DNA from 3 places in the Desulfothermus sp. genome. Region 3 is predicted to be linked to each of the others. Evidence: riboswitches for the same ligand, from Rfam matches in the RefSeq annotation. Region 3 holds a riboswitch; each other region holds the start of a gene.

Region 1 (5,442 bases), on a different contig from region 3:
TAAGGCATAAAGTTTTTATAACTTACTCTTTTTATTTTTGCAACTCTATTATAAAAAGAAAAGTACTGAAGGAGAGACAAAAAGTTTACGGGAAAGGTAAAATATCTACATTAAAATGGCTCCCCGGGGCGGACTTGAACCGCCAACATGGTGATTAACAGTCACCCGCTCTGCCGCTTGAGCTACCGGGGATCAATGCAACGGAAAGGGATTATATTTATTTCCTGTTATATGTCAAGGATTAATTTTTTGAATTATAACTATGTGATAACTATATGTATTTGTTATTCTTTTCCTAAAAACACACTAACAAATTTAATTCAGATATCACAGGGGAAATAGCTAGTTATAAATTTTTGCTTAGTGGTCCACAGCATATTTTTAAGCAAAGTTATAAGTACACTCAGTTTCTTCTTCCCAGCCATCCCAGATATAAGCGTTTTCCCTTCCCATGGCTATGATTTTAAAGGCATACCGAATTAACCCTTCATAGAAATTGCAAAATGGTGCAACTGTATTGAGATCTCCATTTAGCATGTACACCTCAGCTGGACATGGGGCGCCGCAGAAATGTCTAACAGCACACGACTTACAGGGCTCTATCTTTTCAACCATTCTACTGGTCACCATCTTGATCTGTTCTTTTTTTAGAATATCAGATAACGGCTCTTCATTAATATTTCCTGCCCTAAACTCTGGAATACCTATAAATTCACTGCATGGGAAGATATCTCCATTGGCAGCCAAAGCAAAGAAACATCTTCCACCACCACATGGAGATATATCGCACATAAGCCTTCTACCAGTTGGCCCCAGGATTCCCGCCATGATATTAGCAAAGTTAGCAACTACCAATTTCCTCCCATGGGACTCATAGAGCTCATATGTTAGATCTAAGGCTTCTATAATCTCTTTTAAAAACACCATATCATCTGGCTTAGAGAGCCTTCCGCCTTCCTGAGTGCAACGAACAGGATTTAGCATTATCACAGGAACCTCTAAATCATAATAAAATCTAACCAGATCCTTTAAAACTGACACATTGTGTTTTGTTACTGTAGTAATCACATTGTAAGCAGGATAATCTGAGAGTTTTTTTATAACTTCAACTACCTTTTTAAAACCACCTTTCCCTGTCCAGCTCTTCCTGGTTGCATTGGCTATTTCCTCCACAGGAGCATCTAAGGATATACCAAGACCCACCTGATTTTTCTTTATGAACTCTAAGTCCTCATCTGTAAGAAGGGTCCCATTGGTCTGAATACCAAAAAGAAAATCATCTTTATACCTGGATATTCCCTCAAAAACAGCATCTTTTACCATCATTGGCTCAGCACCATGGAATATCACCTGTGGTTTGGCATCATCTCCAAGCACATCTTTAAAAAAGATAAGAAGCTTCTCAAGACTGGCGCACACTTCTTTGGGACTCATGGAAATCCCATTTTTCCGTCTCTCCCTTGGAAGATAACAATAAGTGCAATCAAAATTACACCTGTCAGTGGGATTAAAATAAACAGCAGATGGTGGCAGCTTAAATCTAAGGAGCTCCATTTCTTCCTTGAACTCTTTTTCTTTTTTGAGAAAATCCTCTGTCAATTTTCCACTAAGAGCAGAAGGAAGCTCTGATGCATCCACTATTGCCCAAAATCCACTATCTCCCTCAACAACTGCAACCTTATCATCTACACCAATTTCCAAGACAGAAAACCTGGGACCAAAACCGGTATTTACATATGTTCTTTTATTCATGTTATATTTTACCTATTTCTTGGCCTTTGGGGTCAAAAGGATGTAGTGGGAAAGACCAGTATTTTTCCCTATTTTTTTGCACCTGCGACGATAAGATATTACATTTTTCTTCATACCTCATACCTCCTATTTTATTTTTTGCTGTGGACCACTAAGTAAAAATTCATATCTAATTTCCACCTGTAAATAAAAAAGGGACCCAGGAAAACAGCTATTGTTTCCCCGGGCCCCTTTACCATCAGGACACCGTGAATTCCATCTCCTAACAGGTCTTCTGGCTCTCGGATCATCAGTATGTCCCACGGCCTTCCCCCCAAAGTGGACATTGAGAGTGACCGGACCAGACACATTATACTATCTGGCCCCTAGGTGGAACAACCTCCCCGATTACAGCGGCGGGACCGCCACGGATTTTCACCGTGTTCCGAGATGTTAGGAGACATAATTCCTTTGTTTAGGAGATAAATAATAAAAATCCACTAAAAAGTCAACCTATTAAAAAAATCTAATTCCTAATTGATAAATTAATATAGACATAAAGAATGCAGTTAAGGTATTAAAAAACACACTAAAAATTGCCCATTTCCAATTGGATTCCTGGGCAATTGTAACAACAGAGACAAAACATGGGGCATAAATTAGCACAAATATCATGAAACTTAAGGCTTTTATTTTGTTCCAATCTGGATCATTGGCTATTCTCTCAGACAAAGACGATGAATTTTCCACATCCACTTCCCCTAATGAATATGCTGTTCCCAGAGTGGATACAATCACTTCCTTTGCAGCTATTCCACCTATTAGAGCTATATTACTCTTCCAATCAAAACCAGCCATCTTTGTGACGTCTTCTAAGAGAATCCCTAATCTTCCAGCAAACGAATGTGTAAGTGCTATCTTTTTTTTCTCAGCAATTAAGCTTTGAATTTTATCCTGAATTTGCTTTTCCTTAATTTTGTCATAATTGGTCTTTGATAGCTTAAGTTTTAAAGAATTTATTTTTTTATCTAAGGGGATAATTAAACTTTTTGGAGGAGTTGGATAGCTCATCCCTGCCCATATAATAATTGATATCAATAAAATAACAGTTCCAGCCTTTCTTAAATACTGCCAGACTCTCTCCCAGGTATGAATAACAAGACCCTTTAGAGTTGGAAGCCTGTAAGGTGGTAGCTCCATAACAAAAGGAGTGGATTCTCCTCGTATTACGCTTATTCTAAATAGCTTTGCTATAATAAGTGCCCACAACCAGGAAAAAATGGTCAAAAAAAACATAAGCTTATCGCCAGTTTTAGGAAAAAATGCGCTAGCAAGTAACAAGAATACTGGTACCTTTGCGCCACAAGAAAAAAACGGTGCTGTCAAAATAGTGGCTATTTTTTCTTTTGGCCCCCTCAATGTCCTGGTGGCCATAATACCTGGAACTGCACATCCACCTGGGATACCCCCTGAGATTATAAAAGGCATAACTGAATATCCATGGAGACCAAATATCCTTAACACACGATCCAGCATATACGCCATCCTCGCCATGTAACCACTGTCCTCTAAAAAGGCTAAGATGAAAAACATGATCATAATCAAAGGGACAAAACTCATAACCCCGCCTACCCCATCTATAATTCCTGAAATCACAAGGGATTTAAAAAAACCAGGAGGAAGATAGTTAGAGGCCAAGTTAGATAAAAATCCAAAAAAATCTTGAATCAAAGCAAGGGGGTATTCCCCAAACAAAAAAGTCATCTTAAACATTAGATATAAAATAACAACCATAATAAGCGGGCCAATAAATCTGTGTGTCAGAACCCTATCTATTTTATCTGAAATATCCAATCTATCTGGATCAAAACGGTATTTTATTACTCCTTTTAACAGGGAATGAATATAACCATATCTATAATCAGCAACTATTGCCTCTGGAACAGTATTTAAGGTCTTTTCACAATGAGTTGACACCTTATCAACTAGTGACTTTAATTTATTAGACACATCTAAATCCTGCGCATCACCTTGAGACAATATATCTTCATCTTCCTCTAAGTATTTTAAAGCTATCCATCTGGCTGGATATTTTTCAGTTAAAAACTTGTTCTCCTCTACAATGGTTGAAATCTCTTCAATCACGGGATCCAAGTCTGGTCCATATGAAATAGTAAGAGGCGTCCAATCCCTTTTCTCGATTGAACAATCAATCATCCTTTCAATTAACTTATCTTTACCTATACCCTTTTTTGCCACCATTGGCACCACAGGACACTTTAAAAGAGAAGACAATTTATCAATATCTATTTCCATCCCTTTCTTTTCCACCTCATCCATCATATTTAGAACTAAAAGTAAGGGTGCACCAAGTTCCATAAATTGCACAGCCAAATACATGTGTCTCTCTAAATTTGTAGCATCAATAACGTCCACCACCAAAGATGGTCGCTCATTTACAAGAAAATTTCTGGCAACTAACTCCTCTTGAGAATATGCTGTAAGAGAATATGTCCCAGGCAGATCAACAATCCTTAACTTCACATCCCCAAATTTTACATACCCCTCCCTCTTCTCAACTGTAATACCAGGATAATTTCCAACATGCTGCCTTGCACCAGTTAAAAGATTAAAAAGCGTGGTCTTTCCTGAATTGGGGTTGCCAGCAAGGGCTATTGTAAATTCCTTCATATCTCCTCCTGAGGATAGGCCTTATAACCTGAACTTATCAACTTTGGTTAAACTAAACTGATAATCTTGACCTTTATGTATAGTCAATAAAAAACGGACCCAGCAAATAGCATTTTTTTTATTAAAATCCCAATTGTCTTTTTTAGATTCTTTTTTTAAAAACTACCCATGGATGAAATCTCTCTCGAAAAATACATTTTCAAAAAAATTTCTGAGCAAACAAACTTAAACATAAATATAAAGTTAGATAAAATAAAAAAAATTAGCCTGTACATAATTCATTTAAACAAATGGACAAAAAAAGTTAACTTAGTTGGGATAAAAGACCCAAAAATTATTTTTGATGAGCTGATATTAGACTCTATCTACCTTGCTGATTTCATTTTTAAAATTCATAGAGACAAAGGATGCGATAATAATTTTAAGATATTAGATATTGGTGCAGGAGCAGGTATTCCAGGCATACCCCTTAGGATTTTATATGATGCTGGATATTATCTTATGGTTGAACCAAGAAAAAAAAGAGGGGTTTTCATAAATTTAATGATAAATACGCTTGGTCTAAAAGATACAAAAGTCTTTTTTGGAAACATTGAAGAGCTCAAAGAAAAGAACTTTGACTTGTGCTTATCACGGGCCTTTTGTAAATGGGATAAATTTCTAAAACTGTCTAAAAACTACTTAAAACAAACTGGGTATGTTTTAATTTTTTCTAACTCCAAGTGGAATAATCAAAAGTTAAGGGATTTTTATTTTGTAACCCAATATTCTTATATACTACCTTTAAAAAAAGAACGTTATTTTTGGTTGTTTTCAAAAAAAGCCCCTAGTTGAGTATTTTTAAATATAATCCTGGTTGCGGCCTCGTCTGCTACTTCTCCTAATTCCATAAGTTTTTCCAAAAAATCCAATATTTCATATCTCCTTTCTTCTGTAGAATATTCAAAGTCCTCAGCTAAATTTCCAGACCTGAGATATTCAATAAGTTCATCAATATATTTTTCGTTTAAAATCATACCC
Region 2 (5,442 bases), on a different contig from region 3:
TTGCAGAATTGACAGATGAGACAAAGGAAAAACTAAAGAAATTTCTTCCGCCAACTGCAAATATCCACAATCCCATTGATGTAATTGGTGATGCCACCTCAGATAGATATGAAAATGCACTCAGGACTGTTGTCTTTGACCCAAATGTAGATGGAGTACTTGTTATTTTAACACCACAATCCATGACAGATGCAAAGGCAACTGCTGAGGCAATTGTCAGAGTAGCATCTACTACTAACAAGCCAATAGTATCATGCTTTATGGGTGTAGTGGATGTTTCTCCTGGCGTACATTATCTCCAGGAACACGGCTATCCAGTATTCAGTTTTCCAGAAAATGCTGCAAAGGCCTTAGGTGCCTTGTATAAGTTCAATAGCTGGCTCCATAGGGAGACCTATGAGGAAATAGAAATTCAAGTTGACCCACAAAAAGCAAAGGAACTTATCCAGGGTTATATTGAAAAGGACAGCACAAGACTAACTGAACTCCAATGCAGAGATCTGTTAAGGGCATATAATTTTGATATCTTACCAATGGAGCTTGCTAAAAGTGAAGATGAGGCTGCTAAAATAGCAAATGAGATAGGGTTTCCAGTTGTTTTAAAGATAATGTCTCCTGATATCTTGCATAAATCAGATGCCAAAGGTGTACTTGTAAATCTGACCACAGATAAAGAAGTTAAAGAAGGATTCAAAGAAATAATAAGCAATGGTCTTAAATACAAAAAAGAGGCAAGGATAGATGGTGTATTGGTACAAAAAATGGCCCCTAAAGGGGTGGAATGCATAGTTGGTGCTACTAGATACCCAAGATTCGGACCCCTTGTAATGTTTGGTTTTGGTGGAATTTTTGTGGAAGTATTTAAGGATGTATCCTTTAGAATAGCTCCTTTAACAAGGGGAGATGTAAGGAGAATGGTTCAAGACATAAAGGCGTATAAACTCCTTACAGGCTTTAGGGGGGATAAGAAAAAAGATATATATGCAGTTGAGAAAGTAATAATGAAAGTCTCCCGGCTAATGGAAAACCATCCAGAAATCCAGGAACTGGACATAAATCCGTTGATTGTCCATGATGAAGGATTGGGGGTATCTGTTGCTGATTGCAGGATTATTTTAAATAAGGATTAGACAAAAAAAGGGACCTGAATTCGCCATAAGGGAGGATTATTTTTCACATAACGAATCCAGGTCCTGTATATAAAAGAGTGCTTTGGGCTTGCTAAAATTCAAGGTGCAACTGTGTTGTCACTGTATGGGCATCTTCATCTGTACCACCTTCATTTAAATCATAATCTTGGTCATATGCATATTCAATTGCCAGGGACAAATTTTCCAGCAAAGAAACTGTTATACTTCCTATATACCTTGATTTAGGCATCTCAAGTGCCACAGCCTCATCTGTTCCCTGATATCCTACGGCGAAAGTGGTATCATAATTAAATAAATTTAAGGTATATCCTGCTTCAATATTCCATGCCCTTGGCTTTGCCCCATGATTTTTAAAATCAAGCTCTCCTTTCTTAAAGCTCTCAACTGCACCTGCATAGCTTGCATAAATTGTTACACCTTGAAAGTCAACAGCTAAATTTCCACATAATGCACCAATATAGTCATCAATGGTACCTGGGACTGTATCTGAAATGGTATCGCTATCAGCAATGTTATTGAGGTATCCACCCCATGCAGTAAAGGACACACCATTAAATTCCCCTGAATAACCTCCATAAATTGAAAATTCATCTAGATGATTTAGATCGTCATTAACATTATCCTCTTTATCTACATCTCCATTAAAGATAGAACCTTCTAAGAAAAAACCATTTTTCTCAAATCCCAAGGAAAGGGCAGATTCGTTTATTTCAGCAAGCTCCAATGTTAAGGGATCAGAGATCATATTGGTATCAAATTCCCCAAGGGGAAGGTATTGTTTCCCTGCCCTTATATAAAGGGGAAATTTTTCAGTATTGCCAATTAAAATATACGCTTCGTCAATATCCACTGGCTCTGTTTCATCCTCTTCCCATAAAAAAGTAATCTTCCCAGAAACAAAATCATTTAATTTTGCATCAACATCAAGTTGTGCAGTTGCCAATTTAATATCACTTTCCTCTGATTCATCAAAACCCTTTGCATATGAACCTTCCACTTCAATAATCCCATGTAATTCTACTTTCCCTGAAAACTTGTTTAGTACACTTTCTTTTTTTTCTTCGTTTTTCTTTGCCAGCTCAGTTTTGAGTGCTGCGAGTTCTTGTTCAAGCCTTTCAATTCTTTGCTTCAAGGCTTCATTTGAATCTGCAAAGGCAAAAGTCGAACAAACGAAAAAAAATAGGACTAATGTTGATACCGAAAAAAACTTTTTCATAAAACCATCCTCCTTTTGTGTTACTTTTTTTTATTAAATATTACAAATTTCATAACCCTAAAAAATTTTTAAGTCAAGTCTTTTTAAAAATAAAAAAATCCCTGAGATTTAAAAATCTCAGGGATTTCCCGTTTTTATCCCTATAATATCACCCCATCTCCCGAGGGCAATATTCTTTTTATTCTCAGGCAGGTCTTCTGACTCTAAGGATCATCCTACTTGCCCTGTTGAATAACCTTTTTCCTCAGGAGATTCAACAGGACTCACCCTGTTGAATAGGATTCCTCTTAGGAAATTCAACAGGGCGAGCTGCGCCTTCCCCTGGCATTTATACCAGAGTGGCATTTTGCAGCTTTCGTCCCCTTATCACAGCCGCGGGCCGGTTCCGGATTCTCACCGGATTCCCTTTTAAGCCATATAACGGCACCTGATTGGTCTTTTCTATTTTAACTTTATTTTTTTGTCAACCTCTGTAAAAATGTTACTGATTCCCTCTTGTCATGGATATTTATTATGTATAGTATCTTCCCTTATTCTTCCATATATTTGTCAATTTTTTTGACAAATATAAGACAACCAGTTAATATTTTTAATCTAATTCTGTATTATAAATTTTTACGCAAAAAACTTAGATACATATAATTTCGTTGAGATTTCATTGGGACTTAGATTAGGAGAAGATTTTTATGAAAAAGACCAGACTTAGTAGAAGAGAATTTTTATTTGGTTTTAGACAGAGATTTTCAGTGCAACCACCTCAAGCTACTTCCATTATTCATAAGGAGGCAAAAAAGGCAGATGAATATTTGGCTCATGAAAATTACAAGGATGCAAAAGAAATATACCTAAAAATGATAGAGCATAGATCAGATAATTTAGTGGCACGACAAAAATTGGCCTATTGCTATTATAAACTGGGAGATATAAAAAATGCTATGAAGGAGTTTCTTGAGCTCAGAAAAAGAGGTATAAAAAGCAATTTTACGTCTCTTTATTTGGGACTTTGTTTTGCGCATATGGGAGATATTGAAAACGCCATTAAATCCTTAAAAAATTTTTTTGACATTACCAAACCAATAGTACAAAGGGCAATAAATCTACAAATTGCACTTTATGATTCAAACATGACAAAAAAAGATGATTTAATCAACTCTATTGAGCAGGCTATAGAAGAACAAAACAAAATGGAAAATTCAACACTATAACCAGAAATGTATAAACATCTTTTACATCAAAAATACTAGTAATAAAATTAAAAAACTTCAGCTTTTGCATATAAGGAGGTCAAATGAAAAGCTTAGATATTCTAAAGAATATTGCAAAAAAGATAGCATCATTAGATGAAAGGATTGTTGAAGTCTTTATACATTCTGACTCACCAAAAGATCCTTTAAAAAGTGATGAAGTATATTTTGTATGTCATCTACTGGATCCAGAAATAACCCATAATTTAGATGCATTTGATGACAAGGGAACTATGTGGTCTCTTGAAATAACAGAGAAATTAATTCCATTTTTAGAAGAAATAAATTTTGCTCCTGAAGTTGTTATTATGCCTTTTAATTACCAGCTCTACTCACAAGGAGAATATGGACAATATTATATTACTTTATACTTAAAAGATGGATATACACCTGTTTTAGATACAGCAGATCAGATTGTAAAAGGCAATATTATTTAGACTCTTCTTTTTCAAGTTGCTGTTTTACTCTGTATATGCCAGACCCAACCATGGCAATTAAAAATGTAAATATACCCAGCACACCAAAAAATCCCTGAATTGTTGAATGGCTCATATTTTTTAAAAGCTCAATTAAAGTATGCATGTCTAAAACCTCCTTGATTTATTTTGCGTACAGGGGACATATGTAGTAAAAACCTTCTTTCAGATTTATGGGAGAGTTATTTTTCACAGATCCAAGGATCCTTTTTATTAAGGGTTCTTTTTTTTGTGGACCTTCTATTATGTCAATCTCTTCAGATATATTGCAAATTTTTTTTAGTATTTGAGTAGCCTTGTCCATATTGCCCAAATAGTCAACAAGACCTAGCTCCTTTGCCTGCATCCCTGTAAATACCCTGCCATCGGCCAGGGGTAAAATCTTTTTTTTATCCAATTTACGTCCTTTGGCCACGGCTTCCACAAACTGATCGTATAAATTATCAATCAATTTTTTTAAATATTCCCTTTGTTCTTCAGTTAGTTTTTTTAAAGGAGAGCCTGCCAATTTGAATTTACCAGTGGCAATGGACTGGTCTTCCACTCCTACTTTTTTTAAAAGCCCTTCAATAGAGATTAAATTCGCAACAACCCCAATACTCCCCGTTATTGTCCCTGGATTTGCCACAATTACCTTAGCTGCGCAGCTAATGTAATAGGCCCCTGATGCAGCCACACTCCCCATGGACACAACAACTGGCTTTACTTGATTTAATTTACGCACAGCCTCATATATTTCCTGGGACGGCGCAACTACTCCCCCAGGTGAGTTTATTCGTAAGATTACCCCAACTATATTTTTACTATTTTTTAGTGTAGTTATCCAATCTAAATACTTTCTAGAATCGGTTATAGTTCCTGAAATATTTACAACTCCAATCTTTTTTGCAGACAAAAAAGGTATAGAAAATTTGTTTTTTAAAACTGAAAAAAAGGCCATGGTGCTAATTAGCAGCACCATGGCCAAAATAATCAAAAATAGTCCAAAAATAAATGGGTGTCTCTGGCTGAATTTAGGGTTATTATTCTGCATTTTCCAATTTTTGTTTTATAAGGTCACCTAAATTAGAGCCAGCCTCTTTTTTCCGTTTCTTCTCTTCTTCTATTTTTCTCTTGGCTTCGTCTTCTAAATACTGTTTTATTGATAACCCAAGTCTTCTCTCTTCTGCGCTAACCCTAATTACCTTTGCAGTTACCTCTTGTCCAACCTTATAGAGTTCATTTGCATCCTGAATCTTTTTATCACTTGCTTCTGAAATATACACAAGACCTTCAATCCCTTCTTCCACTTCTACAAACAAGCCAAAATCAGTGATGTTAGTAATCTTTCCTGTTACATATGTCCCTTCAGGATA
Region 3 (5,442 bases):
CCCGTAGCTCAGTAGGATAGAGCACAGGATTCCTAATCCTGGCGCCGCAGGTTCGAATCCTGCCGGGGGCATAGAGAAAATTCAATAATCCCCACAAGTTAGAAAATCTCATAAAATCCTCAACTCCGTAGTGTTAATCCGTTTTTTGAATATTAATATACCAAAAATTAACCAAAAACCAAGTCTTTTTGTAAACTTCCACAAAAAATGAAAAAAAGTTGCAAATAAAATGAGAAAAATAAAACTAACCGAGAGTAATACTTGACTTTCAGACAAGAGTTTTCCTTTTTAAAAGAAAATTTTATTAATTAATCAACAAATTTAAGGGATTATAGATAAAATTTTTGTAAGACCCTACTAATTTCAAATATACAATTAAATTATTCCAGGTACAACATGATAAAAAGGCTTTTTTGACAATTTAAGACTCTTCTAATAATAAGAGTTTGGAATACCAAAACATAAGAATGTAAAAAAGGAAGAACTTATTACATTGGGGAAATGGTCAGAGTTCGATTAAGCCCAAAAAGGAGAACTAGATTTACCTGGAGTCCGTAGAAAAAATCCCAAGCATGGTTTTAATTACAGAGAAAGCTGATATTGATAAAATCCAGGTTAGGGATTATGCTGAATTTTAATAACACAATGGAATCAATGAGATCTTTACATAGTTGTCTTTGTTGGCATTCAGGTAAAAGAAATCCTTTAAGGATAATAGAAGAACCAACTCCCCTCCAGGCTAAAATATTTTCAGTATTTGGCTACAAAATAAAAGGTGGGGTCTTACAAAAAATATCTAGATAACATCTTGATATTACAGCTTTTTTATATTTAGAGCTAAAAAAGGGAAAGTCCAATTTAAAATGTTGTTTATCTCCTAGATCGAGATCAACACTCAAAATAGGCTCACAATTCCGAATGTTTCCATACCATCGTTCTGGATATTTAGAACGGCGGCTGTTTATGTTCCATTCTCATCAGAGTATTTATCCTCCCTATAAAAAATAGGGGATCTTAAATTGAAGTAAGAGAAGTAAGAATGGACTTTTTCAAAAAGAGTTAATGTCTTGATTATCCCTTATTTTTTATTTGTAAATGAAGGAAATTTTTTTTATCGGATTTCCCTTATGAGTAAGTACAATTTCATATGGTCCAGATGGAAAGCTCTTTCCTTCAGATGGTTCTAATGTAAATGTTACATATCCAGTGTAGTTTGGATTTTTAATTTTTAACGGCAAACTGAAAATAAATATTTTTTTAGATCCATCATAGAAATACCAGTTCGCTGTTATTTCTGTATCTTTAGGAACATTTTTAATCATGCAACTTAAAAAAATAGCTTTTGTGTCAGGGTTAATACTTTCATCTATATAACCATATAAGTAGTGAGTTTTGTATTTATATACTGCACAATTTTCTATTGTAAAATTGAGTGAAGTGTTCTTCTGACGTTCAGAAGCATCTTCTGATGAGTAAGTCTTGTAAACACTATTTGCCCAAAATCCTCCACATATTTTATTGGGATCTCCACTGCATTTCATATTGCAATTGTTAGCTGGTCCATATTTTCCATAACTATTGCCACAAAAGCATTGAGTTGAATATTGTACTGATGCATATTTAAAATTTCTTTTTGAACAAATATCAATGCACATCTCAGGAGTCATATCTTTGGATCCATACATAAATCCATCTAAGTCTCTACCTTGGGTTCCAGTTGGATCTCCACTATCTTTAAAACAACCAATGTAGTATTTACTCAAATTGTCATTAAAAGATACACCCTTTGGTGTTTGAACATTACTTTTAGTACCTGCACATTCTATGTATCTAAATCCATCACAAAATCCTTGATCGCAGATTTCACCTGTTCCAATGATTTTAGTTGGTGAGTGAAGTCCTATATCAGGGTCTATTTCCCATTTAATTGCATTACTGAAACCTTGTTGTTTACAAAACTCATCAGCAGCTGGTTTGCCGCACAGTGAACCCCATACCTTACACCAATCTAAACGATACCCAGATATGGAAGGAGAATTAAAAATTTTTGTTACGCCTGTTTTATGTTTCCCTGATTTTTTTACACCTGATATAGTAAATTTATTTGGGACAGGATTTGGCACTTTGTATTTTAACCAACACCTAGGTGATGGTCCTTGATATCCTGGTCTTACAAATGTCCATGCTTTACACCGTGAATCTTTATCACACGCCTCTTTGCACAATGCTGGACTATTTTCTGTGAGATTGATATTTTTATAATCATATCCTGGTCTATCAATATTGTATTCATAACCTGCAGAACTAGCGGTGTTATAGGCAAACATATCTAAACTAAAATAAAAGCAAATAATTAATGTAAATAGAATGTTAAAAAAAATTTTTGATTTAGACTTCATCTTTTCCCCCTTTTATTTAGAAATTAAACTCGACATAAATTTTATCCTTTAATAAAAAATATTTCAATAAATTTTCTCGAATTTATTCACATCCAAAAGAAGTTGATCTATAAAAATTCCACAGCAAAAAACTAACTGTAACATAGTTGTAACAAATTATATAATGGGCAACCAAAAAATTAAGAGGTGTCTGTGTGAAAAAGTTAATGTTCCCTTTGGTGTTTGCTTTTTGAACAAATTTTGTGATTGCTGGTTCAATAAAATCAGAGGCTCAACCACTGTGCTGTCGGTAACATGATTATTTATGAGTGGATGGATATTAAAGTTAAGCTTCTCTTAATTTATTTGAATACTCTAGGCATATTTAACAAATCTAATTGTCAAGATTTTTTTAATGCATCTATCAACTTATCAAACAAATCTTCAATTAAAATATTGACTCAAAAAAAAAATAAATATAGAGAATTAAAAAAATTGAGTATAAAAATGGGTTCAGGTGCCTTTTAAGGTTTAAAAGGGAATCCGGTGAGACTCCGGAACCGGCCCGCGGCTGTGATAAGGGGACGAAAGCTGCAAAATGCCACTCTGGTTGTAACACCAGGGGAAGGCGCAGCGAGCCTTGTTGGATTTCCCAAAAGGGAACTCTATTCAACAGGGCAAGCCCTGTTGAATAATGACAGGGCGAGCCTTGTCGAATTGATTTCCTGAGGAATAAGGTTATTCAACGGGGCAAGTAGGATGATCCTTAGAGTCAGAAGACCTGCCTGAACAAAAATATCATTTTCTCATAAGGCAAAGAAAAAATAAACTTGTAGGGATAAAAACGGGAAATCCCTGAAGTCCTTATGTTATCAGGATTTCAGGGTTTTTTATTTTAAACCATGAAGGAATATTGCTTTAAAATTTTAATTCTTATGATGGGAATTTTAGTAACTTCCTCTGCAAATGGTAAAAAAATAATAGGTCTGTCTGGGACAGTTATAACTGTTCCTTTTTATCCAAAAAGGATAGTTTCCCTTGCACCAAGCATCACAGAATGCCTTTTTGAAATAGGTGCAGGAGACAGGGTAGTAGGTGTCACTCAATTTTGCAATTATCCAGAACAAGTAAAACGCTTGCCAAAGGTGGGATCTTATATATCTCCAAGTATTGAGAAGATACTTGCACTTAAACCAGATTTGTGTATTGCCACTAAAGACGGCAATCCAAAACACATTGTATTTAAACTTAAAGAAATTGGAATAAAGGTCTTTGTTGTTGATCCAAGAGATATTGAATCTCTGTTTTCCACAATGCTTGTTCTTGGGGAAATCGTTGGATGTGAGAAACAGGCCAAAGCAGTTGTGGAAAGGTTAAAGAAAGATGTGTTGTTAGTTCAAAAAAGAGCGTCATTGTATATCAATCCCCCAAAGGTATTCTTTCAAATAGGGGTGGATCCAATGGTTACAGTTGGTAAAAATACACTCATAGACAATTTAATAAAGGTAGCTGGGGGTGTAAATATATTTAAAAATCTTAAAGGGTATCCAAGAATCTCTGTTGAACAGGTCATAGGGTTAAATCCAGATATTATAATCATAACATCAATGGTTCATTCAGAACACAATTTAAATAACCTCAAACAATTCTGGGAAAAGTATAAAGAAATAAATGCAGTAAAATATTCAAATGTGTTTGTTGTAAATTCAGATTTTTTCAATCGTCCTTCACCTAGAGCAATTCAAGGACTAAAACTTCTGTCAATGATCTTTGAAAAGGCATTAAAAAAAATTGTCAATGAGAAAAATTGATAAAATAAAAATTTAAGAATTTGCAGCAAAATATATTTTAAAAGATATATACAAATGGGAGTATTGCTAAATTATGAATCTAAAAAAAATTTGGATTATATTTATGAGTTTATTTTTATATTCACCTCTTTCATATTGTTATCAAGTAAAATTTTTGGATGATGCTAAAAGATTCATAGAAATAAATAAAAAACCCCAAAAAGTTGTATCTCTTTCTCCATCTATTACTGAAATTTTGTATGAAATAGGTGAAAAAGAACATATTAAAGGGATAACATATTATGATGAATATGTAATAGAAGGAGCACATATAGTAGGTGGTTTTTTATATCCATCAACAAAGAGGATAAAAAAGATAAATCCTGATATAATTTTTTGTTCAAAAAGGCATAGAAAAATCATAAATGGATTTGAAAAAAATGGCGTTAAGATAATTGTTTTTGAACCAAAGGATATTCCTTCTTTATATAGGACAATCAAAATTTTATCAGATATATTTGAGAAAAAAGATAATGGACTTAGGCTAATTAAGAAGATTAAATATCAATTAGATCATATCCAAAAAAAATTGAGTCATATTAAGAAACAACAAAGATTACGGGTTATGAGAATAATGGGTAGGAATGTTTTAATGACTCCTACAGTAAATTCCTTTCAGACTCAACTCATCAAATTGGCAGGTGGCATTCCACCAAATTTTCAAGGACAAGGCTCTATTATTGAAGTCAGTAAAAGAGATTGGTTAAACTTTAATCCCCAGGTTGTGTATTTTTGTGGTGGAGACAAAAGATTAATAAATAAGATAAAAACACTACCAGGTTGGAGAGATGTATCAGCTATAAAAAATAATCGTATATATTCATATCCATGTGCTTTGACCTGTCGTCTTTCGGCCCATACGGGATATTTTGTATCGTGGCTGGCATCTGATATATATTCTAAAGAATTTTTGGATGATAGATATTGGGTAAATAAAGATAAAATAATATCAAAAAGGAAAATACCTATATCTCTTGGCTATATTAAAAGTGTGAATATCATAAAATCATCTATATTTGACTTTATAAATAAAACTATTCTAATAACCTTTGAAAAACCAATAAATATAATTTCAACCTTAGAAGGCCCCAGGTACAATATAATAAATGTCGGCAATCATTATACACCACCACCTTGTTGGAGAATTACTCATCACCTGGGATTAGAAAAATCCAGAAAAAGGATATATAATACTCTACAAATTAAAGAGGAAG

What was found. Region 3 has a riboswitch for cobalamin ahead of ACY2V1_RS10780 (ABC transporter substrate-binding protein). Riboswitches for the same ligand answer to the same signal wherever they lie in the genome.
Region 1: another riboswitch for cobalamin. It lies ahead of cbpB (peptide-modifying radical SAM enzyme CbpB); the one in region 3 lies ahead of ACY2V1_RS10780 (ABC transporter substrate-binding protein).
Region 2: another riboswitch for cobalamin. It lies ahead of ACY2V1_RS04660 (LbtU family siderophore porin); the one in region 3 lies ahead of ACY2V1_RS10780 (ABC transporter substrate-binding protein).

What each region holds. Positions count from the first base shown of each region.
Region 1 is NZ_JBMYBT010000045.1:8,565-14,006, forward strand. Features, by position in the region: gene ACY2V1_RS03345 (hypothetical protein) at 1-8, opposite strand, end outside; tRNA gene ACY2V1_RS03350 (tRNA-Asn) at 117-192, opposite strand; gene cbpB (peptide-modifying radical SAM enzyme CbpB) at 382-1,752, opposite strand; cobalamin riboswitch at 2,000-2,226, opposite strand; gene feoB (ferrous iron transport protein B) at 2,248-4,422, opposite strand; gene rsmG (16S rRNA (guanine(527)-N(7))-methyltransferase RsmG) at 4,591-5,256, shown strand; gene ACY2V1_RS03370 (hypothetical protein) at 5,220-5,438, opposite strand.
Region 2 is NZ_JBMYBT010000064.1:13,883-19,324, forward strand. Features, by position in the region: gene acs (acetate--CoA ligase alpha subunit) at 1-1,130, shown strand, start outside; gene ACY2V1_RS04660 (LbtU family siderophore porin) at 1,222-2,367, opposite strand; cobalamin riboswitch at 2,538-2,813, opposite strand; gene ACY2V1_RS04665 (tetratricopeptide repeat protein) at 3,054-3,572, shown strand; gene ACY2V1_RS04670 (hypothetical protein) at 3,656-4,048, shown strand; gene ACY2V1_RS04675 (hypothetical protein) at 4,041-4,193, opposite strand; gene sppA (signal peptide peptidase SppA) at 4,212-5,120, opposite strand; gene ACY2V1_RS04685 (30S ribosomal protein S1) at 5,110-5,442, opposite strand, start outside.
Region 3 is NZ_JBMYBT010000146.1:2,977-8,418, reverse strand. Features, by position in the region: tRNA gene ACY2V1_RS10790 (tRNA-Arg) at 1-71, shown strand, start outside; gene ACY2V1_RS10785 (PAN domain-containing protein) at 1,086-2,399, opposite strand; cobalamin riboswitch at 2,877-3,181, shown strand; gene ACY2V1_RS10780 (ABC transporter substrate-binding protein) at 3,281-4,189, shown strand; gene ACY2V1_RS10775 (adenosylcobinamide amidohydrolase) at 4,293-5,442, shown strand, end outside.